Regions from separate parts of the Cellulomonas xiejunii genome, predicted to be linked through region 3. Evidence: riboswitches for the same ligand, from Rfam matches in the RefSeq annotation. Region 3 holds a riboswitch; each other region holds the start of a gene.

Region 1 (7,291 bases), 1.0 Mb from region 3:
ATCGCCTCCATGATCTCGCCGAACTCCGAGTAGCACAGGTGCGTGTGGATCTGCGTCTCGGGGCGCACGCCGGCCGTCGACAGGCGGAACGAGCTGACCGACCAGTCGAGGTACGCGGCGTGGTCCTTCTCGCGCAGCGGCAGCAGCTCACGGATCGCGGGCTCATCGACCTGGACGATCCCGATGCCCGCCGCCTCGAGGTCGGCGATCTCGTCGCGCAGCGCGAGGGCGACCTGGTTCGCGGTGTCGCCGAGCGGCTGGTCGTCGCGGACGAACGACCACGCGAGGATCGTGACCGGGCCCGTGAGCATGCCCTTCATCGGCTTCGACGTGAGCGACTGCGCGTACTGCGCCCACGCGACCGTGATGGGCGCCGGGCGGGACACGTCGCCCCACAGGATCGACGGGCGCGTGCAGCGCGAGCCGTACGACTGCACCCAGCCGTTCTGCGTCACGGAGAAGCCGTCGAGGTTCTCGGCGAAGTACTGGACCATGTCGTTGCGCTCGGGCTCGCCGTGCACGAGGACGTCGAGACCGATCCGCTCCTGCAGCTCGACGACGCGGCGGACCTCCGCCTTCATCTCGTCCTCGTACTGCTCGGCCGTGAGCTCGCCCTTGCCGAAGGCGGCGCGCGCCTTGCGGATCTCCGGCGTCTGCGGGAACGACCCGATGGTCGTCGTGGGCAGCGCCGGGAGGTTCAGGCGTGCGGCCTGCGCGGCCTTGCGCTCGGCGAACGGGCCGCGGCGGAACTGCTCGTCGGTCAGCGCGGCGACGCGCTCGCGGACCTCGGGGCGGACGACGCCCGGGGCGGTGGCGCGCGAGTTCACGGCGTCCGACGCGGCGAGGAGCTGCTCGTGGATCGCCTCGCGGCCCTCGGTCAGGCCCTCGGCGAGCGTGGCGACCTCGCGGACCTTCTCGTCGGCGAACGCGAGCCACTGCACGAGCGCGCGGTCGAGCGCGGGCTCGTCCTCGAGCGTGTGCGGCACGTGGAACAGCGACGTCGACGTGCCGACCGTGACGGCCGCGGCGCCGAGGTTCTCGAGCTGCTCGAGGATCGCGAGCTTCTTGTCGAGGTCCGCGCGCCAGATGTTGTGGCCGTCGACGACCCCGCCGACGAGCGTCTTGCCCGCGAGACCCGTGACGGGGACCGTCGGGGCGTCGCCGCGGACGAGGTCGAGCGCGAGGCCCTCGACGTCGGTGGCCGCGACCACGGGCAGCGCCGAGCCGAGGTCGCCGTACGAGGCAGCGAGCAGGATCGCCGGACGCTGCGGGCGCGCGAGCTCGGTCGCGAGCACCCGGTACGCGCGGGTCGTCGCCTCGGCCAGCACGTCGGCGGACACCCCGACGGAGTCGGAGACCAGCGCGGGCTCGTCGATCTGCACCCACGTGGCGCCGGCTGCGGCGAGCTCGGTGAGCAGCCGCACGTAGACGGGCAGGATGTCGTCGAGGCGGTCGATCGGGGAGAACCCGGCGGGCGCGTCCTCGGTCGGCTTGGCCAGCGCCAGGTACGTTACCGGGCCGACGACGACGGGCCGCGTGAGCACGCCGTCGGCGAGCGCCTCGGTGAACTCCGCGACGGGGCGGTCGGACGCGTACCGGAACTGCGTGTCCGGGCCGATCTCGGGCACCAGGTAGTGGTAGTTGGTGTCGAACCACTTGGTCATCTCGAGCGGCAGGTCGTCACCACGGCCACGGGCCACGGTGGAGTACCCGGCCAGGTCGAGACGGCCGTCCGCGTCCTGCAGGTCCGCGAAGCGGGCGGGGACGGCGCCGACGAGCGCGGTGGCGTCCAGCACGTGGTCGTAGAAGGAGAACGCGCTGGGGATCGCGGGGGCGTCGGTCGCCAGACCCAGCTCGGCGAGGCGCGTGCGCGTGCGACGACGCAGGTCGGCGGCGACGGCCTCGACCTCGTCCGCGGACGTGCGGCCGGCCCAGAACGCCTCGAGGGCCTTCTTGAGCTCGCGGCGCGGGCCGATGCGCGGGTAGCCGAGGACGGAGCCGGCGGGGAAGGCCGGGGTCGCCGGCTGGGCGGGCGTGGTGTCGGTCATGACAGGTTTCCTCGCGGTGTCGTCGTGGAGGCGTCGGCGGGGTGGCCGTCCGGCGCGGTGAGGTCGGGAGTGGTGACGGCGTCGGGGGCGGTGACCGTGCAGCGACGGCCGCCGATGAGGTCGGCGCCGTCGAGGAGGTCGAGCGCCGCCTCGTGCTTGTTGTACGTGTAGACGTGGACGCCGGGCGCGCCGCCGTCCAGGACCCCGTTGACGAGGTCGACACCCGCGCGGGTGCCGCGGCGGTGGCGCTCGACCGGGTCGTCGGTGGACCCGAGCAGGTCGAACAGCCGGCGGGGGACGGGCACGCCCGTGAGCTCCTGCAGGCGCAGCAGCCGGGCGGGGTCGGTGGTCGGGATGATGCCCGGCACGATCGGGATGGTGACGCCGGCGGCGCGCGCCTCGGCGACGAGCCCGAGGTACGCCTCGGCCTCGTAGAACACCTGGGTGATCGCGAAGTCGGCGCCGGCGCGCTGCTTGGCGAGCAGGGCCTGGACGTCCTGGGCGCGGGTGCCGCCGGTGGCGTGGTTGCCGCGGGGGAACGCGGCGACGGCCACCGACAGCGGGCGGACCCGGGCGCGGACGGCCTGCGCGGCGCTGCGGCCGCACCGGCGGCTCTCGATGTCGCGCAGCAGCTCGACGAGCTCGGCGGCGGTGTGCACGCCGTCGGGGTGCGGGCGCCAGTCGGGCTCGCCGGCGGGCGGGTCGCCACGCAGCGCGAGGAACGAGCGCACGCCCTCGTCGAGGAACTCCTCGACGATCGCCGTCACCTCTTCGCGCGAGGTCCCCACGCAGGTCAGGTGGGCGATCGGGGTGAGGGAGGTCTCGCGCAGCAGGCGGCGGACCATCGCCCGCGTGGTCTGGCGGGTCTTGCCGGCCGCGCCGTACGTGACGGAGACGAAGTCGGGCTCGACGGTCTCGAGCTCACGCACGGTCGACCACAGGCGGGGTGCCGCGTCGGGGTTGCGCGGGGGGAACAGCTCGAAGGAGACGGTCGGACGGTCCAGTGCGCCCGCCTGCTCCGCGCGTCGCCGCGCGGTGCGCGAGTGCTGGGGTGCGGTGACCGTCTCGGTCTTGATCTCGACCACGGTGCTCATCGCGCCGTGGGCGGGGTCATCGGGCGGGTGCTGCCGCACGAGGGGTCGGTGGCACGGGGGCGCACGTTCATCGTCACTCCATCGTTCCTGGCGGAAGCACCCACACCCTCGCGAGGAGGGGGGTTGCTGCGGCGTCGTCGAGCCAGGTCTCTCAGCCGCTCTGGATGGTCGTGCGAGAGCATAACGGGTCGGTCTGTGCACCCGAACGGGGCGGTCGGTGCGTGAGACGCCGGCCAGCGGCTCGCCGACCGGTCACGAGTGTGCGGCGCGGCGCAGACCACCTGGACTGTCCCACCGCGGCGTCACCCCGCGGGATCGACGCGGTCCCAGAACGACCGAAGGCGCAGGGCCAGTTCCGCCGGAACCTGCATCGGCAGGGAGTGCGTCGTGCCCGGCCACACGTCCACGACCGCGTTCGGCAGGGTTCGTGCTCGCGTCGCCGCCCTCTCGCCTCCGGCCAGGGAGCGGCGACCGGCGATGGCGACGTAGACGGGCTGTGTGAGCCTGCCGAGCTGTTCGCGCGAGAGGGGACGTGGGGTGGGCAGGTCGCTCTGGAAGTGCTCGACCGCGGCGGAGATCATCTCGCCGATCGGCGTCCGGGCCCTCACCTCGTCGACCTCCACCCCACCGAGCGCGGCCAGGGCGTGCTCTCGCCAGCTGCTCGGGCCAGGCACGAGGGAGAGCGTCGCCCACACGAAGGTGGACGGCGGGGGCCAGCGCAGGACGAAGGCGGGCTCGAGCAGGCCGATGCTCGCCACACGGCTGGGGAAGCGCAGCGCGTGGGCCGCGGTCGTCGCCGCGCCGAACGAGTGGCCCAGTGTGTGGACGACGCCGACTCCGAGCCCGTCCAGGGTCTCCTCGACCCAGGTCGCCTGATCGCCGGCCGTGGACAGCGGTACGGACTGCTCCGACAGCCCCGCGTCCCCGAGGGCATCCACCGCGAAGACGGTCCTCTCCGATCGAAGCAGGTCGGGGAGGTTGTCCCCCCACATGGGCACGCCGGCGCTGCGGCCCGGGAGCAGGACGACGGGGACGGACGTGTCGCGTACCCCCTCCCAGCGGAACCCACGGACGCAGCCGAACGACGTGCCCACCTCGAACCCGTCGGTGGGTGGTGGCAGCGCCGCCATCGCAGCCTCGTACGCGCGCACGTACGCTGCGCGGGCGTCGGCGCTACGGAAGTGTCCGATCGTCCTCATGGCTCCTGCCCGTTGGCCGGCGACGCATCAGGTAGGCGCCGAAGACGACGAGCCAGACCACCCACAGCACCGGGCGGCCGAGACCGGCCGGGCCAACGGCGTCACGATCGTCGACCCACGCGTACGCCGAGCGTGGCTGCGGTCAGGAGCGCGAAGCCTGCCACGACGTCGAGCGTCGCATGCCACGAGGGCAGGAGCCAGCTGATCCACCTGCTGGGGGAGGGCCGATCAGTGTCGCGGCCAGGAACGTCCGTTGATCGTGAACAGGGCGGCGTGCCGACCCCGCGCCGCGACGTGTCAGCGGCGCCGGCGGTGCAGGCGCGACGTCGTCTCGCGCGAGGTGCGCTGGTGGGGCAGGCCGAACCACGACGACGTCGGCGCAGCGACGGGGACGCGGAGCAGTCCGTCCTGGACGGCCTCCAGGACGTACGGGTCGGGATCGCCGGCGGACAGCCACGCGTCGTGCGCCTCGCGCACGGCATCCTGCCGTCCGTCGTGGTCCACGTGGTCCGTCATGTGCGGCACCCTAGCCCGTCGTCCGCGGTCTGCCGACCCTCGGTCGCGTGCGTCACTCAGGGGGAGCAGCGCGCTCGGCGGCCTCACCGCCGTTCGTCCGGCGCACCACGAGGCAGCCGTCCAGGTGGTCGTCCACCACCCCGCACGCCTGCATCGCCGCGTACGCCGTGGTCGGCCCGACGAAGCGGAACCCGTACCGCTTGAGCTCCTTGGCCAGGGCTGCGGACGCGGCCGTACGACCCGGGACCTCGGCCCACGTCCGCGGCCGGGGACCCGGCTCGCGGGCGTACGACCACAGCACCTCGTCGAGCGTGCGCCCCGACTCGTGGAGCGCCAGCAGCGCGCGGGCGTTGTCGATCGTCGCCTCGATCTTGGCCCGGTTGCGCACGATCCCCTGGTCCGCCAGCAGCCGCGCCACGTCGTCGTCCCCGTAGGCCGCCACGACCTGCGGGTCGAACCCCGCGAACGCCTCCCGGAACGCGGGCCGCTTGCGCAGGATCGTGATCCACGCCAGGCCCGACTGGAAGGCCTCCAGGGAGACCCGCTCGTACAGGGCGTGCTCGTCATGCACCGGCACCCCCCACTCGTCGTCGTGGTACGCCGCGTACAGGGGGTCGGCGCCACCGAAGCAGCGGAACGGTGCGGGCGTCGTGGTCATGCACCGAGTGTGCTCCGCGGGCCCGACGCGGGGGACGCGCGCGGCAGGACCTGGGGACGAGCCCGTCACGCGGCGGGGCTGTGGTCGGCTCACCCGCTCAGAAGAGGGGCCACGGCACGGGCGACGCGCCGCCGTCGGGCGCGGGGAACCGCCCGCTCGCCAGCAGCCGGTCGCACCGCTCGGCGAGCGCGTCGACCTCCGGTGTGGTGAGCAGCGTGGCGAGCTGCTGCCCGAGCTCCCCGGCGACCTCCGACCGCACGAGCCGCACACCGGCCGTCTCGTCCGCGTCGAAGGGCTCGCCGACCCAGCCCCACAGCACCGTGCGCAGCTTGGGCTCGGTGTGGAACGTGACGCCGTGGTCCACGCCGTACCGGTGGCCGCCGGCCACGGGGAGCACGTGCCCACCCTTGCGGTCGGCGTTGTTCAGCAGCACGTCGAGCACGGCCATGCGGCGCAGCGCCGGGGAGTCCTCGTGGACCACCGCCACCGGTCGGCCGCGCTCGTCGGTCCCCTCGAGCACGGTGCGCCACCCCTGCGCCGGCACGGCCGAGGTCGGGACGACGTCGACGGGGTCCTGCTGCGGGTCCGGCTCCTGCCACAGCTGCACCATCCCGGGCCCCAAGGGCCCGTCACGCAGCCAGGTGCGCGGCACGACGTCCCAGCCGAGGGTCTGCGAGACGAGGTACGCCGCCACCTCCCGCAGCGCCAGCGTGCCCTCCGGGAAGTCCCACAGCGGCCGCTCGCCGGCCACCGGCTTGTAGACGACCGCGACGTCGCGGATCGTGCCGACGAACGTCGCGTTGGACGCGGCGGTGAGACGGCCGACGATCCGCAGCTCGTCGCCGTCCAGGTCGACGCCGCGCGGCTCGTCGTCCGGTGAGGTCACGCGCCGTCGGGTGGTGCGCAGACGTGGCCGTCGGGGTCGATCGGCTCCCCGCACCGGACGCAGAGCGGCCGGCCCGCGTCCACCACGCCGCGCGTGCGCTGGACGAACGCCCGCGCGGTGCCGACCGGCATCCGCACCAGCAGGACCTCGCTGGGCTCGTCCGCCTCGTCGGCCAGCGCGTCCGCGCCTGCCTCGACGGGGAACGCCTCGACGACCACCTGCAGCGTCCGCGGGTCCCAGCCGAGGCGCATCGCCCCGGTGCGGAACAGCGGCTCGACGGGCTGGTCGATCGGGTCGTCGTCGACCAGCTCGGGCGGGGTCAGTCGGGGCACGGTCACCGGGTGGGTCTCGTCGGTCGCGAGGTCGTCCAGCAGCTCCTCGACCAGGTCGGCCAGCGCCGCGGACTGCTGCTTCTCCAGGGCGACGCTCGCGGACCGCTCACCCATGCGCACCTGCAGGTAGAACGTGCGTTCGCCCGGGCGGCCGACGGTGCCGACGACGACGCGGTCCGGCCAGTCGAACTCGTGGACGAGGGCGGTCATGGGTCGAGTGTACGAACGGTCAGTCCGCGGCGGCGGTCGAGTCGTGCCCGGCCCCGCCGCCCACCGGCGCGTCGTCATCGGGACGGGCCGTCCCCAGCCACCCGAGGTCGCCGAGCTGCGTGTTGGTGGCGATCACGTGCGGTCTCAGCGGCCCGTAGCGGACCAGCGAGACCGACGCGGGCCCCACCTCGAGACGTTGGAACAGGTCGAGGTGCATGCCCAGGGCGTCGGCGAGGACCGACTTGATGACGTCACCGTGGCTCACGGCCGCCCAGACCGCGCCGGCACCGTGCTGAGCCTCGACCGCGGCGTCGTGCCGCCGCACCGCCGCCACGGCCCGCGCCTGCA
Region 2 (7,291 bases), 500 kb from region 3:
AGGTCGGCGAGCTCGGGGCAGGTGCCGTCCGCCGAGCCCTTGGTCCAGATCCCGGCGACCTCACGGCACTGCGGGGCGCGTTCGTAGTTGAACAGCCGAAGTTCCGGAGGGAGTGACCGGGTTGCTCGGGCAGCGCGTTCCGCCTCGCGAGCGGCAAAAAACTCGAACTGGCCCTCGCCAGCCTTGCCTGCTGTTCCGAGGTCGTCGCCGGGAACGGCGGCCCCCAGGATCAGCAATGCGGTCAGAGCGAATGAACTGACGCGCTGACTCATCCCGTGGTCTCCACGCCGAGCGCCTCGACCGTCCATCCGCCGTTCCACCGCAGCCCGAAGCGGAGGATGCGCTCCGCCGCGGCTGTCTCAGAGACCACAACGCCGGCCCGGTCGCGGGTGGTGCCGGCACCTTCGGTCAACCGCAGTTCGACCGTGAAGGACTCTCCGCTGACGAGTTCCGTAGGCGTCGCTTCGTGAACTGAGACTGCGTAGCCTTCCGACGTCTTCCCTTCGTCACGGGTGGCGCTCACCTGGTCGACGATCGCGGAGCAGGTCGAGCACTCTGAGCTGGACAGCTCGACCAGCAAGGACGGATCACCCGTCAGCCTCGAGTACGTGTAGAGCTCCATGAAGTAGCGAGACGCCGCCGTCGCGCCGTCGGCATTGGGGGTTGCCATCGCCTCGGGGCGCACCGGAGGCGATGGCGGCTCCGGCGCCGGGCTTGGCGTGGGCGTCGGGCTCGCAGTCGCCGCCGGAGTGGCTGTTGGCGTAGGCGGGGCGTTGCCGCCGTTCGTGCACCCCGCCAGTGCCATCCCCAGTGCCAGCGTCAACGCCAGCAATGAGAGCGCGCGTCGTCCCGTTCCACGTGTGGGCATGTCGGGAAAGTACCGGTTCTGCGCACGGCGAGGTGATGGTCGGCCAGATCTGTGGACACGAGCCGTGGGGCCGCGGTGGAGGTCCTCGCACGAAGTCCTGTCCGCCGACGGGCGCCGGCTCCCCCTCATCCGGATCCGCCAACGTCGTTGCTGCGGTCTCATTGTCCGAAGCCAAGCGTTGCAAACCGCTCGGTTGCAATGGTTTGATTCCAAGGGCCCGACCGTAGCAACTGAGGAGTCTCATGGCCGTCCGTCGTGGTGGACCCGGTCGGATGAGCCGCCAAGCCGTGTATCGCTCCCTCGACGAGGCGATCTCGGAGGTCCGGGACCAGCTCGGGGGCCTGCCGTCGCCCGCAGAGGCCCGCGCCATCTGGGACGAGCTGTGGGTGCACGACGCCCACAACTCGACGGCCCTCGAAGGCAACACGTTGGTGCTGCGTGAGGTCGAGCAGCTCCTTCATGAAGGGCGCGCGGTCGGTGACCGGCAGCTCGCCGAGTACATGGAGGTGAAGGGTTACGCCGATGCCGCACAGTGGGTGTACGCCCAGGCCGTCGTGCCGGACCTTGTCGGCGGCGGTGAGCTGCTGACGCTCACCGACGTGCGGTACGTGCACCGGATGGCGATGACGCCGGTGTGGGACGTCGCGCCGAACCCGGACGCCGGACCTCACGAGGGGCCGGGCAGCTTTCGGCGGCATGACATCCACTCGTTCCCCGGCGGGATGAAGCCACCGTCGCATGCTCTGGTCGAGCCGCGACTGAGGGACTGGCTCGACAGCGTCGAGGCGGTGCGTGCGTCGGCGGCGCACCCGATGGAGGCGATCGCTGCCATCCATGCGGGTTTCGAGCAGGTCCACCCGTTCATCGACGGGAACGGGCGGACCGGGCGGCTGCTGATGAACCTGATCCTGTGCCGTTTGGGGTATGCGCCGGCGATCATCCAGAAGAGGGAGCGCGAGCGTTACCTGCGCGCACTGCGTCAGGCGGATGCCGGTAACTACGGGCCGCTTGCCGAGCAGATCGCCCGTGCGGTGCTGGACAACATCCTGCGCTTCATGGTCCCTGCCCTGGCGGGAGCCGAGCGCCTGGTCCCGCTCGCATCACTCGCGACACCCGAGGTCAGCCACCTGGCCCTGCGCAACGCTGCGCAACGAGGCCGGCTCAAGGCGCAGCGTGCCGAGAACGGGCAGTGGCGCAGCAGTCGAGCATGGGTCGACGAGTACATCGCATCGAAGTACAGGTCCGCAGCGCGCGGCTGAGGCGTGGGGCGTCCTCAGCAGCGTGTCGGCGCCGGGTTCGGGGTTCGATGAAGTCGCATGCTGACGGGCTCTCAGCAGTCGGGTGGCTTGGGTTTGTCGGTGCACAGGTCGGCGACGAGGCGGCTGGTGCGTTCTTCGATGGTGAAGGGTGGGGAGGTGGTGGTGGTGATGGCGGTGCCGGTGATGTCGCGCCAGGTGGGGTTGCCGTCGATCTGGTAGCGGCCGGTCCATTCGGCTTGCAGGGTGATGGTGGTGGTGCCGGGGTTCTCGTACTCGTGGAAGACGTCGTGGTCGGGGTAGGGGTGTCCGGGGGAGCGGGTGGTCAGGGTGTGGCCGTCGCCGAAGTCGTAGGTCCAGCGGGTGGGGGTGGCTTCGACGGTGATGCCGTAGCCGAGCAGCTCGGTGCGCAGGGTGACCGGTGTGGGGTCGGTGGAGGCGATGGTCTCGATGTTGATCAGGACCCAGCCGCGGTCCGGTTGCAGGGTGAGGGTCGGGGCGGGGATCGGCAGCAGGCGGAAGTCGGCCTCGGTCAGGACGGGCAGCAGGTCGACTCCGCAGCCGCCGGCGTCGATCTGCTGCCAGGGTCCCCAAGCCGCCGCGGGTGTGGTGCGGGCCTGGCGCCACATCGGCAGGACCATGGTGTCGCCGTCTTCGCACTGCTGGATCGCTCCGGCGAGGTCGGCGAGCTCGGGGCAGGTGCCGTCCGCCGAGCCCTTGGTCCAGATCCCGGCGACCTCACGGCACTGCGGGGCGCGTTCGTAGCGGAAGAGCTGCAGCTCGGGCGGGATCACCCGGTTCTCGCGAGCGAGCTGCTCGGAGCGATCGACCGCGACGCGTACGACATCCTCCGAGAGCTCGCTGCCGAACCGCGGCTCTCCTTCGGCCGCAGCCGGAATGGCAAGGACTGTCACGAATGGAGTGGTCGCGATGAGGAGAATCGCCGTCCGGCAAGTGATGCTCCGAACATGGCTCTTGATCATGACGCCGGTGCCGCGGCCGGGCCGACCTCGTCGATCGTCCACCCATCGGACCAGGTCATGACAATGTCGATCTCACGGTCCTCTAGAGGGTGGTCCTCGAGGACTCGCCCTTCGGCGTCCAGGTCCACGGACGCATCAATCCGCACGTGAAGGCGTGCGGAGTACCACCGTCCGGCATCCACCTCGGTGCCTGACGCAGCGAGGATCTCCGCGCCCCCAACGTTTCGGTGTCCACGACTATGCAGATCAGTCACGTTCGCCGTGATTCCTGAGCAGAAGCTGCACTCGGGCGATGACAGCGCGTTCCACTCCGCTAGGTCACCAGTCGCGTTGATGTATGGGTACAGCGAGATGAAGTAGCTCGCGGCAGCCGCGGCGCCGTCGGCGCTCGGTGTCGCCATCGCCTCGGGTCGTACTGGTGGGACGGTGACGTCCACCGTTGGTGAGGGCGTCGGCGACAGGGTGGGCGTCGCCGTCGCCGTCACAGGCGGCTGCGACGTGGCGTCGTCCGTGGGGTCGGCATCAGTGGCGCAGCCGGAGGTCGCCAACGCAATGGCAACGACCACGACGGCGACCTGTGCACGCATCTGCATGTCCGGAAGGTACTGGTTCGAAGCGGTTCGGCGGTGAGGTCGTCCCGCATCTGGGGACAACTTCGCCGCGGCGTCGCGATCGGCCGGTCCCGTCGCGTGGTGAGGACGGCCGCTGACGGACCGGACGGAGGGGCGCGATGCCGTGGCGCGACGTGTCGTGCGTCGACTGAGGCCCCGTGCCTCAGGGCGTCGGGCTCTGGTGTCGGTCGGTGACGAGGTTCTCCTGACGCCCGCCCACCAGGAAGGAGCCAGCCAAGCGCGCACGTGCCAGCAGCCAGAGCGGTCGGTCTCCCGCGCCACGCCGATGACGCCGACCACCCCCATGTCAGCCGCGGGTCCTAGGGTGTCTCCCGATCACGAAGCTCGGCCTCAAGCCCTCCGGCTGGCCGACTGGCAACCGCGCAGAGCGCACGGTGCCCCCGGAGGAAGATCCGCCCGTGCCGCCGGTACGGGAAGCTGCTCGACCTGACGGAGTACCCCGTGCTTGATCTGCACCTCGACGACCCCACCCACCTCGCGTGCATCTCCGACGCTCCCGGTCACGTCGTCCAGCCCGACCTCGTCGCCCGCGCCGTCCGGGCTGACGGCACCCCGTGGCGGCTGACGCGGGTCGGTCCGCATCGCATCGAGCTCGTCGGTCCCTCGGGTGAGCGGGCGAGCTGGTGGCTGCACGATTTCAAGCCATTCGTGCAGCACCTCCGTACCGCCGACCCGACGGTGTGGGTGTACGACTTCGGGGTCGTGCGCGTCGGCGGACGGTACGTCGCCGTCACGTCCCGCGAGCACTGGACCCCCTGCGCGCGAGTGACGACGCGTCGGCCGGGCACGCAGGTGGCGTGGCTCGTCGCCATGCTGCAGCCGCGGGCGGACGCCGAGGGCGCTGACCTCGTCCCCCCGCACACGGCCACGCTCTACCACCTCGATCCGCCCTACCAGCTGGGCCGGCTCGCGAACGCCCCGATCGACTGGGTGCTCGTCCTGGCCTACCAGCGCGACGGTCGAGGAATCACGGTGATCTACGAGGCCGACGCGACGGGCCGGCTCGTGTCGCCCTGGGACCTGCCGGGCAGCCACGACGACGGGATCGATCACGTCCGAGCCCTGCAGGGACTCGGTTACGAGATCGCTCTGCCCCCAGCGGGCGACTGCTGACGGCCGCCGACTCGGGAGCGTGACTTCCCGCTGGTCACAGCGACGCGATGTGCCGATCGGGTCGGGCCCTCGGCGGGCGCAGTGCCGCCCCGATCCCGCGGTGCGGGTGCGGGTGTCCAGGGGTCGACGCAGGATGGAACGGCGCCGGGGCCGCCCGGTGCGGCCCGCTCGTCGCCCCGTGCGCCGGGCAGACCTTCCGTAGTGATCGACGAGGGGGACACGCATGGGCATCGACGACCTCAAGGGCAAGGCGTCCGACGCGGCGCAGGGCGAGAAGGGCGAGCAGGGGAGCGACGCGGCCCTGGAGAAGGGGTCCGACGCGGCGTCGTCCGCCACGGGCGGCAAGCACGACGAGCAGCTCGACAAGGCGCAGTCGGCGGCGGACAAGAAGATCGGCGACCAGTGACGACCTCCGTCCGGGCCGGGCGCGGTGCCCGGCCCGGACGGGCGGGGAGCGGCTGAGCAAGGACGTGACGGGCGCGGGCGCGACGGAGACGGAGCCGACGGGGACGGGGGCTGTCCGGCGTCGGCGGGAGGACGACTGAGGAGGTCGGACCCGGTCCACGGCGAGGCGCAGACTCAGTCGCCGTGGGAGGCGCGGGACCGGCGAAGTCCCGTCGCCGCGCTGTGGGCGAGGCGACGGGACTCCGTCGTGGGTGCTACCGCGAGCTCGGTCGCATGCGGTAGGTCCCGTTGCCGTAGCTGACCTTGGCGTAGCCACCGAAGGCGTGGCTCCGGCCGGACGGCTGCTGGAGCCGGGCCGAGCTGACGCTACGCGCAGCAGACTGCCTGGACGTGGAGTACTTGGGCATGTCGATCACCTCCTCTCGATGGGTCGGGTGGGGTGCGGCGCGGGCGCGCCGCCGTCGACGGAAGCACGAGGGGGCACCGGGTTGACCGGCGACGGCGCGCGCTCGGGATCGCGGGCAGGAGCACGCCGGGTCACGCGGTCACGCTCGCGGGGGCCCCAGCCACGGCGGGCCGTGCACTGCAGCGGGCGACCGTCCTCATGGCCGTGATGGCGCGCTCGTGCGCCCGCGTCCGGCGGTGCACCCGGGTGCAGGTGTCCGCGGCGCTGGCGAGCCGGCGCGAGAGCGTCCGGCCGCACCGCGGGTCGGCGTTCTCGGCCGTGACCACCCGGACGGTGAGACCGTGCGCCTTCGCGCGGCGGGCGAGCGGCTCGAAGCAGTGGTCCCCGGAGACGATGACCAGCTCGTCGTAGCGCTTCGCGACACGGTGCAGGTCGATGGCGGCGAGCAGGGCATGGTCGGCACCGTCCGGTGCGTCGGCGCCCACGACCCACCGGATCCCGTCCCCGTGGACGGCGTGCCGGTAGCGGCGCGCGACCTTGCGCGCCGCTCCGACGACGACGTGGTCGCCCTCGGAGATCCGCGCGGCGTGCTCGAGGCGCTGCCAGAGCGCAGCGACCTCGGTGGGTGCGTCCTTCGCGCCGTGCGTGACGTTCTCGATGTCGACGAGGACGTAACGCCGGGTGCCGGCCGGCTCCGTGCGGGGGCTCGGTGCCGACTGCCCGCGCCCGTGGACCGGACGTGCGGTCCGGTCCGGCTGCGTGTCGAGGTGGAACCCGCGGCAGTCCGGGCAGGCGAACGGGCTGATGGTCAGCCTCGACGAGCCCGCGGTCGCACCCTTCGCCCCGTCGCGGGCCTGGTGCCGGTCGCGGTACCGCGCCAGGCCGGTCGCGGGACACACGGGGAGACGGTGTGCTCGGCGCCGGCCGTCGGCACGGTATGCGCTCGTGAGCTCGGAGTCGATGCGTGCGGTGCGTGCCATGGTGCGCTCCTTCGGGTCTGCGTCGGTGAGGTGATGGCACGACGATGGCGGGACGCAGAAGGGGCATCCAGACCAGGAATTCCTCCGTATGCCCCGGTCAGTGCCCGGGTGGCCCCCCGAAAGGAGGTTCTCCGCGACCCCTCGGCACTGCCAGGCTCTGGTCGTGACGGTGAAACCGGAGCTGAAGGTCGACGGCGATCTCCTCGCGGCGCTCACGAGCCGTGCTGAGCAACGACCGGAGCGCGCGGAGCTCTACCGCGTCCTTCACGGGCCCCCGGCGGACCAGCCCGTGCCGGCCGATCCGCTCGTCGTCGTGGCCGCGTACGTCAACGAACTCGCGAAGAGGTACGGGCTGTCCGAGCACCGTGACCTGTCCACCAGCCAGTTCGACGACGTCGCCCCGCCGTCCCGGGCCATGGCCCTTCTCCGGGCCTGCGTCCCGGAGATCGAGCAGGACGCCGACGCGCTGCGCGGTCGCCTGTACGAGGTGGTCGTCCGACTCTCCGACGAGCCCGCAGCGCGGGCGTTCCTCAACAGGAGCGCGCCCGTGAGCGAGGTGGGCTTCCGGAAGATCGCGCAGGTGTACTGGAACCTCGAGCAGAACGAGCAGCGACCCAAGCTGCCGATCCGGAGCGGCCAGGAGATCAC
Region 3 (7,291 bases):
CTGGTGGACGTCACGCTCGGCGACCTCGACCTGAGCCACGCGCGGGTCAAGCGGCTCGTGGTCGTCGACTGCGACGTGCGCCGCCTCGACACGACCGAGGCCCGCCTCGCCGAGTGCGACCTGCGCGGTGCGCGGCTGCACGTGCTGGAGGGCGTCGGCGGGCTGGGCGGCGCGAAGGTCACGCGCGACCAGCTGCTGGACCTGGCGCCCCTGCTGGCGCACCACGTCGGCCTGGTGGTCGACGACTGACCTGCGTCACCACCCCGCGAGCGCGACGACCTCCGCGGCGATCTCCGCCGGACTGCGGTCGTCGGTCGCCACCCGGTGCACGGCGTCGGCCGCCGCGGCCTCGAGCCGGCCTGCCGCCGCGTCGGAGCGGGCCACGTGCGCGTCGTACGACGCACCGTGCTCCCGGCGACCCAGACGCTCCCGGGCGGTGTCGTCCGACGCGGTGAGCAGCACGGACGTCACGCGCGGGCGGTCCCCCACGGCGGCCGCGAGAGCGTCTGCCTCCAGGACCGACACCGTGTTGGTGTAGACCAGCCGCCTGTGCCCCAGCGCCCGGTACCGGCGCCACACGTCCGCGAGGTTGGCCGCGGCGACGCCGTGCTCCCAGGGCGCGGGGTGCGCGAGGTCGAGCACGTCTCCCTCGACGACGGCGTGCGGCACGTCCCGCGCGACGAGCAGGTCGTGGACGGCCGACGCCACGGTCGACTTGCCGACCCCCGACCGACCCCCGATCAGCAGCACCGACGTGCGCTCGTCGGCGACGTCCCGCCCCGCGAGGCGGGCGTCGAGCCGCGACCGGACGTCCGGCCACTCGTCGGCGAGGACGGAGAAGTACAGCGAGTCCTGACGTGTGCCGTCCGCCGCGACCCGGTGACCGCGCAGCCGCCCCTCGGGACGCGCGCCGAGCTTCGTGACAGCCGCGATCGACCGCGCGTTGCGCGCCTCCACGCGGTAGGCGACGCGCGCGACGCCCCACGTCTCGAAGGCCTGCGACATCAGCAACCGCTTGCACGCGGGGTTCACGTGGGTGCCCCAGACGCGCGGGGCGTAGAACGTGTGCCCGACCTCGAGGCGGCCCATCCGCAGGTCCACGTCGTAGAACGACGTCGAGCCGACCACCTCCCCGTCGACGAGCACCGCGAACGCGTACCTCGCGGGTGTCGTCAGCGCGGCCTCGACGACGTCGCGCAGGCCGTCCGCACCCCGGGGTGTCGGCGACGTCATGCCCGCCCACACGCGGTCGTCCACGAATCGCGCCAGCGCCTCGGCGTGCTCGACCGCGAGCGGGGCGAGCCGGACACCGTGACCCTCGAGCGTGAGTTCGTGCAGCACGCGCCCATGCTCGGTCGAGAGCATCCCGCATTCGTCCGCCCGCCCACCTGCTGAGACGCGCCGCTGCCGAACCTGCGGTTCGGCGGCGTATGAGCCGTGAGAAGCCGCCGAACGACGAGTTCGCCGGTGGGAGTGGGGGGCAGGACGGCGGGAGGGCGGCAGTAGAGCAGTGGGTTCAGTCGTCGAGGGCAGGGCCGCAGGCGGCCGCCGCGGTGGCTGCCAGGTGGTCCAGGCCCGCGACCTCGATGAGCGGGCGCGTGTCGTCGACGACGGACCAGCACCCGTCGACGACCTCGTACTCGGCCTGCGCCCCGCGCCGCACGAGCGCGCCGAGCGCGTCGACGAGCCGGTCGACGTGCTCGGTCGTCGTCCCGACGCCGACCGACGCGCGCACGGCACCGTTCGACGCGCCCAGGTGAGCCAGCAGCGGGTGCGCGCAGAACCGGCCGTCGCGCACGCCGATGCCGTGCTCGGCCGACAGGTACGCCGCGACGAGCCCCGGGTTGAGGTCGCCCACGGTGAACGTCACGACCCCGACCGGGTCGGCCGAGTCCGGCCAGATCCGCGCGACGCGCACGCCGTCGAGCGACTCCAGACCGGTGACCAGGCGCGTGCGCAGCGCCTGCTCGTGCGCCTCGAGCGCACCGGCCGGCAGCGCGGCGAGCGTGTCGCACGCCTGGGCGAGCGCGATGGCCCCCAGGACGTTCGGCGAACCCGCCTCGTGGCGTGCCGGTGCCGGCTGCCAGACCGTCCGGTCGGTCCGCACGTCGCGCACCGCACCTCCCCCTGCGAGGTACGGCGTGCCCGTGTCGAGCCAGTCCCGGCGTCCCACCAGCGCACCCGCGCCGAAGGGTGCGTACGTCTTGTGGCCGGAGAACGCGACGTAGTCGACCTCCGTGTCCGCGAGCGAGAACCCGCGGTGCGGCACGAGCTGGGCGCCGTCGACCGCGACGCGCGCACCCGCGGCGTGCGCGATCTCGACCACGCGGTCGAGCGGCAGCGACTCCCCCGTGACGTTCGACGCCCCCGTGAGGGTCAGGAGCGCGTAGGGCAGGCGCGCGAGCTCGGTCCGCAGCGCGTCGAGGGTCGCCGCGACCGTCGGCTGCAGCGGCAGCACCGTCGCGACGCGACCCGTCCCCGCGTGGCCGCCGCCGCTGCGCTGCACCCACGGCAGCAGGTTGGCGTGGTGCTCGACGTCGAGGACGAGCACCGCCCCGCCGGGGGGCACGACGCCCGCGAGCAGGTTGAGCGAGTCGGTGGTGTTGCGCGTGATGATCGCGACGTCGTCCGGACGCGCACCCACGAAGCGCGCGATCGACTCCCGCGACGTCTCGTACAGCGCGGTCGAGACCTGGGACAGGTACCCGGCGCCGCGGTGCACCGACGCGTAGAGCGGGAGCACCTCGGTGATGCGTGCCGTGACGGCCTCGAGCGCCGGGGCGCTCGCCGCGCAGTCGAGGTTGGCGTACGCGCGGCTCGTGCCGTCGACCAGGGGCACGGTCGTCGACGCGCCGACGACGGGCAGCAGCGGCTCACCCGAGGGACGCGCCGCCGGGGCCGAGGTCGCGGTGCCCGAGACCTCGTCGGCACACGAGAGCAGCTCGGTGATGGTGGTCATGGGTACCCCTCCGGGAACGGTCCGGGGACCCGAGGGGTCCCGCGCTTGCCGGCACCGAACGGCGCACGGCCAGGTCGTCACCCGGGGCACCCCACCGCGGAGGAGGGTTGCCGGCCAGCGAGCCGGGGCTTGACGCTGGCGCTCATGACCTGCGTCGAGGATCGACGCGACCGGGCGCGCGTGTCAACGCGGATGCGGGTCCCGTCCAGCATCCGAGACCTCACGTCCGGGAACACGCCGGCCGCCGACGACGGCGCCGGTGCTGCCGCGGGCACCCGACCGGGTCAGGTCGTGCACCATGACGACGCTGCGGTACGTCTTGCCCGGCCACTGCACGGTGTCCGCCTCGACGAAGCCCCACCTCCGGTACAGGTCGCGCAGCGCGACCGCGGGCACTGCGGTGTCGAGACCCACCGAGCGCATGCCGTGCTCGAGCGACCACTCCCGCACGGTCCGCCACAGCAGGGTCGCGAGCCCGCGACGTCGCACGTCCGGGTGCACGGCGAGCTGGTTGAGCCAGACGCGGTCCGGCTCCAGCGCGAGGTCCGTCAGGGCCTTGATCCCCCGGCCCGGAGGGCTCGACGCCGCGACCGTCCCCACGAGGCGCCCTCCCGGCTCGGCCAGCACCCACGACGCGCCGACCCTCAGGCTCCGGCTCGCGGTCGTCACCTCGTCCTGCGACGCGCCCGTGAAGTTCAGCCCCTGCGCCGCGAGCTCGGCGTACGCGTCGTGCAGGAGACGCGTCAGGGCAGGCACGTCGTCCGGTGTCACGGGGCGCAGCAGGAGGTCGTCGGGGGCGTCCATCGCCCACCACCCTGGCACGCCCCCGGGACCACGCGCACGGTCGCGCACCCGATCTGAGACGACCTGCCGGGCGCCGAGGGACGTGGCGTAGCATCTCGCCCGACCATCCAGAGCGGCCGAGAGATCTGGCTCGACGACGCCGCAGCAACCCGCACGGGAGACCGTGGCCGAGGGTGCTACCGCCAGAGACGATGGGAGGACCATGAGCGTGCAGCCGCGCCCCGCCCCCGGTTACGCCGGGGACATCACGCCGACCGAGGCCTGGGACCTGCTCGCCGAGCGCGACGACGCCGTGCTCGTCGACGTGCGCACCGACGCCGAGTGGCGGTACGTGGGCGTCCCGGACCTGCGCGCGCTGGGGCGCCAGGCGGCGCTCGTGGAGTGGGTGTCGTACCCGTCGGGGCAGCCGAACCCGCGGTTCGTCGAGCAGGTCGCGGCCGCGGGCGTCACGCCGGGCGACGGGCGACCCGTCGTCTTCCTGTGCCGGTCCGGCCAGCGGTCCATCGGCGCGGCCCAGGCCGCGACGGCCGCGGGCTACGGGCCGGCGTACAACGTCCTGGACGGCTTCGAGGGCGCGACCGGGCCGGACGGCCACCGCGGCCACACCGGCTGGCGGGCCGACGGCCTGCCGTGGGTCCAGCCGTGAGCACGCCGCCCCCCGGCCCCGGCGACTGGGACGACCACCGCGTCGACCGCTCCACCCTGCGGCCCGACACGCTCGCGGTGCGCGGCGGGCTCGTGCGCAGCGGGTTCGGCGAGATGTCCGAGGCGGTGTTCCTCACGCAGGGGTACAGCTACCCCACCGCCGCCCAGGCCGAGGCCGGCTTCGCCGGGGAGGTCGACCGCTTCCTGTACTCGCGGTACGGCAACCCGACGGTCTCGACGTTCGAGGAGCGGCTGCGCCTGCTCGAGGGCGCGGAGGCCTGCTACGCGACCGCGACGGGCATGTCGGCCGTCTTCACGTCGCTCGCCGCGCTGGTGCGCTCCGGCTCGCGCGTCGTCGCGGCCCGGGCGCTGTTCGGCTCGTCGGTCGTGATCTTCGACGAGATCCTCGCGAAGTGGGGCGTGCGCACCGACTACGTCGACGGGCACGTCCCGGAGCAGTGGGAGCAGGCGCTCGCCACGCCCGCGGACGTCGTCTTCTTCGAGACGCCGTCCAACCCGATGCAGGACCTCGTCGACATCGCGCACGTCAGCCGTCTCGCGCACGCCGCCGGCGCCAAGGTCATCGTCGACAACGTGTTCGCCACTCCCGTGTTCTCCCGCCCGCTCGACCACGGTGCCGACGTCGTCGTGTACTCGGCGACCAAGCACATCGACGGTCAGGGCCGGGTCCTCGGCGGGGCGATCCTCGGGTCGTCGGACTACGTGCGGGGCCCGGTGCAGACCCTGCTGCGCAACACCGGGCCGTCGCTGTCGCCGTTCAACGCCTGGGTGCTGCTCAAGGGCCTGGAGACCCTGAGCCTGCGGGTCCGGCACCAGGCGGCGTCGGCGCTGACGCTCGCGCGGTGGCTGGAGGAGCATCCCGGCGTGGCACGCGTGCGCTACCCGTTCCTGGAGTCGCACCCGCAGCACGCCCTGGCGCGTGCGCAGCAGACCGGTGGCGGCACGGTCGTGACGTTCGACCTCGCCGTCCCGGACGGGGCGACGCCCGAGGTCGCGAAGAAGGCGACGTTCGGCGTGCTCGACACCCTGCGGGTCGTCGACATCTCGAACAACCTGGGCGACGCCAAGTCGATCGTCACGCACCCCGCGACGACGACGCACCGTCGGCTCGGCGCCGCCGGGCGTGCCGCCGTCGGCATCGGTGAGGCGACCGTGCGACTGTCGGTCGGCCTCGAGGACGTCGCCGACCTGCGCGACGACCTCGAGCGCGCCCTGGCGACGCTGGGCGCCTGACGCGTCGGGCCTGGTCGGCCGCCGTCAGCCGGCCGGGACCAGCCCGACCGCGACCGTGGACTCCGCTGCGGCCGTGACGCTGATGCCGAGGTCACCGGCGGGCACCTCGAACGCGTCGCTGTCGGCCATGGTCGTGCCGCCCTGGAACACCGGCACGCACGGCGCCGAGTACGACGTCAGCTCGCTGTCGCCCGCGGTCACGGTGACGGTCACGGGCCCACCGTCGGACGACGTGCACACGACGCGCAGCACGTGCGACCCGGCCTGCGCACCGGTGACCTGCCCGGACTCCGAGGCCCCTGCGGCGAGCAGGGCCGTGACGACCGAGGTCGCATCGCCCGAGTCCTCGAGCACAGCCTGCTGGTCCTCCGGCGTCGGCAGCTCGGTGTCACCTCGGCCCTCGATCGTCGGCGCGCCCATGTCCGGGGCGTCGTCCTGTGGCTCCGGCGTCGTGCCCTGGGAGCACGCACCGAGCGCGAGGAGCAGGAACGGGACCACTGCGAGACGTCGTCGGGATCGCATGGCGGGGACGGTAGCGCAGAGACCTGTGCGACCGGCACCCCCGTCCACCAGAGGGACGAACCGGGAGGATCCACACGGGCGCGGGCGGCGCCCAGGTGCCCCCACCCGAACGGGTGAGAGGCTGGGGAGATGGACTTCCGCTTCCTCGGCAACTCCGGCCTCAAGATCTCCGAGCTCACCTACGGCAACTGGCTGACCCACGGGTCCCAGGTCGAGAACGACACCGCCAGCGCGTGCGTCCGCGCGGCGCTCGACGTCGGCATCACGACGTTCGACACCGCGGACGTGTACGCGAACACGGTGGCCGAGTCGGTCCTGGGCGACGCGCTCGCCGGCGAGCGGCGCGAGTCGCTCGAGATCCTCACCAAGGTCTTCTGGCCCACCGGGCCGAAGGGCCCCAACGACACCGGCCTGTCCCGCAAGCACATCCGCGAGTCCATCGACGGCTCGCTCCGGCGCCTGCGCACCGACTACGTCGACCTGTACCAGGCGCACCGGTACGACCACGAGACGCCGCTCGAGGAGACGATGCAGGCGTTCGCGGACGTCGTCCGCCAGGGCAAGGCCCTCTACATCGGCGTCAGCGAGTGGACCGCGGACCAGATCCGCGCCGGGCACGCACTCGCCAAGGAGCTCGGCGTCCAGCTGATCTCCAACCAGCCGCAGTACTCGATGCTGTGGCGGGTCATCGAGCCCGAGGTCGTGCCCACGTCGCGTGAGCTCGGCATCTCGCAGATCGTCTGGTCCCCCATCGCGCAGGGCGTCCTGACCGGCAAGTACCAGCCGGGCGCCCCGCTGCCCGCGGGGTCGCGTGCGACCGACGACAAGGGCGGCGCGAAGATGATCCAGTCGTTCCTGCGCGACGACGTGCTCGAGCGCGTCCAGGGCCTGCGGCCGGTCGCCGACGAGCTCGGCCTGACGATGGCCCAGCTCGCGATCGCGTGGGTGCTCGCCAACGACAACGTGTCGGCCGCCATCATCGGCGCGTCCCGCCCCGAGCAGGTCCTCGACAACTCGAAGGCCGCGGGCGTCGAGCTGCCCGCCGAGGTGCTCACGCGCATCGACGAGGTCCTCGGCGACGTCGTCGTGGCGGACCCCGCCGAGACC

The links. Region 3 has a riboswitch for S-adenosylmethionine ahead of NP048_RS15085 (aminotransferase class V-fold PLP-dependent enzyme). Riboswitches for the same ligand answer to the same signal wherever they lie in the genome.
Positions count from the first base shown of each region.
Region 1: another riboswitch for S-adenosylmethionine. It lies ahead of NP048_RS00530 (methylenetetrahydrofolate reductase); the one in region 3 lies ahead of NP048_RS15085 (aminotransferase class V-fold PLP-dependent enzyme).
Region 2: another riboswitch for S-adenosylmethionine. It lies ahead of NP048_RS17295 (hypothetical protein); the one in region 3 lies ahead of NP048_RS15085 (aminotransferase class V-fold PLP-dependent enzyme).

Region 1 is NZ_CP101987.1:115,107-122,397, forward strand. Features, by position in the region: gene metE (5-methyltetrahydropteroyltriglutamate--homocysteine S-methyltransferase) at 1-2,048, opposite strand, end outside; gene NP048_RS00530 (methylenetetrahydrofolate reductase) at 2,045-3,142, opposite strand; SAM riboswitch class I at 3,207-3,313, opposite strand; gene NP048_RS00535 (alpha/beta fold hydrolase) at 3,445-4,341, opposite strand; gene NP048_RS00540 (hypothetical protein) at 4,639-4,857, opposite strand; gene NP048_RS00545 (DNA-3-methyladenine glycosylase I) at 4,910-5,515, opposite strand; gene NP048_RS00550 (SCO1664 family protein) at 5,613-6,401, opposite strand; gene NP048_RS00555 (DUF3090 domain-containing protein) at 6,398-6,943, opposite strand; gene NP048_RS00560 (MSMEG_4193 family putative phosphomutase) at 6,963-7,291, opposite strand, start outside.
Region 2 is NZ_CP101987.1:3,770,580-3,777,870, reverse strand. Features, by position in the region: gene NP048_RS17320 (hypothetical protein) at 1-272, opposite strand, end outside; gene NP048_RS17315 (DUF6318 family protein) at 269-805, opposite strand; gene NP048_RS17310 (Fic family protein) at 1,141-2,127, shown strand; gene NP048_RS17305 (hypothetical protein) at 2,199-3,038, opposite strand; gene NP048_RS17300 (DUF6318 family protein) at 3,104-3,700, opposite strand; SAM riboswitch class IV at 4,053-4,162, shown strand; gene NP048_RS17295 (hypothetical protein) at 4,181-4,852, shown strand; gene NP048_RS17290 (Rv0909 family putative TA system antitoxin) at 5,076-5,258, shown strand; gene NP048_RS17285 (NYN domain-containing protein) at 5,795-6,643, opposite strand; gene NP048_RS17280 (tetratricopeptide repeat protein) at 6,807-7,291, shown strand, end outside.
Region 3 is NZ_CP101987.1:3,274,634-3,281,924, forward strand. Features, by position in the region: gene NP048_RS15070 (pentapeptide repeat-containing protein) at 1-249, shown strand, start outside; gene NP048_RS19360 (GNAT family N-acetyltransferase) at 256-1,341, opposite strand; gene NP048_RS15085 (aminotransferase class V-fold PLP-dependent enzyme) at 1,517-2,959, opposite strand; SAM riboswitch class IV at 2,996-3,109, opposite strand; gene NP048_RS15090 (GNAT family N-acetyltransferase) at 3,143-3,763, opposite strand; SAM riboswitch class I at 3,864-3,961, shown strand; gene NP048_RS15095 (rhodanese-like domain-containing protein) at 3,966-4,409, shown strand; gene NP048_RS15100 (O-succinylhomoserine sulfhydrylase) at 4,406-5,662, shown strand; gene NP048_RS15105 (hypothetical protein) at 5,687-6,184, opposite strand; gene NP048_RS15110 (aldo/keto reductase family protein) at 6,314-7,291, shown strand, end outside.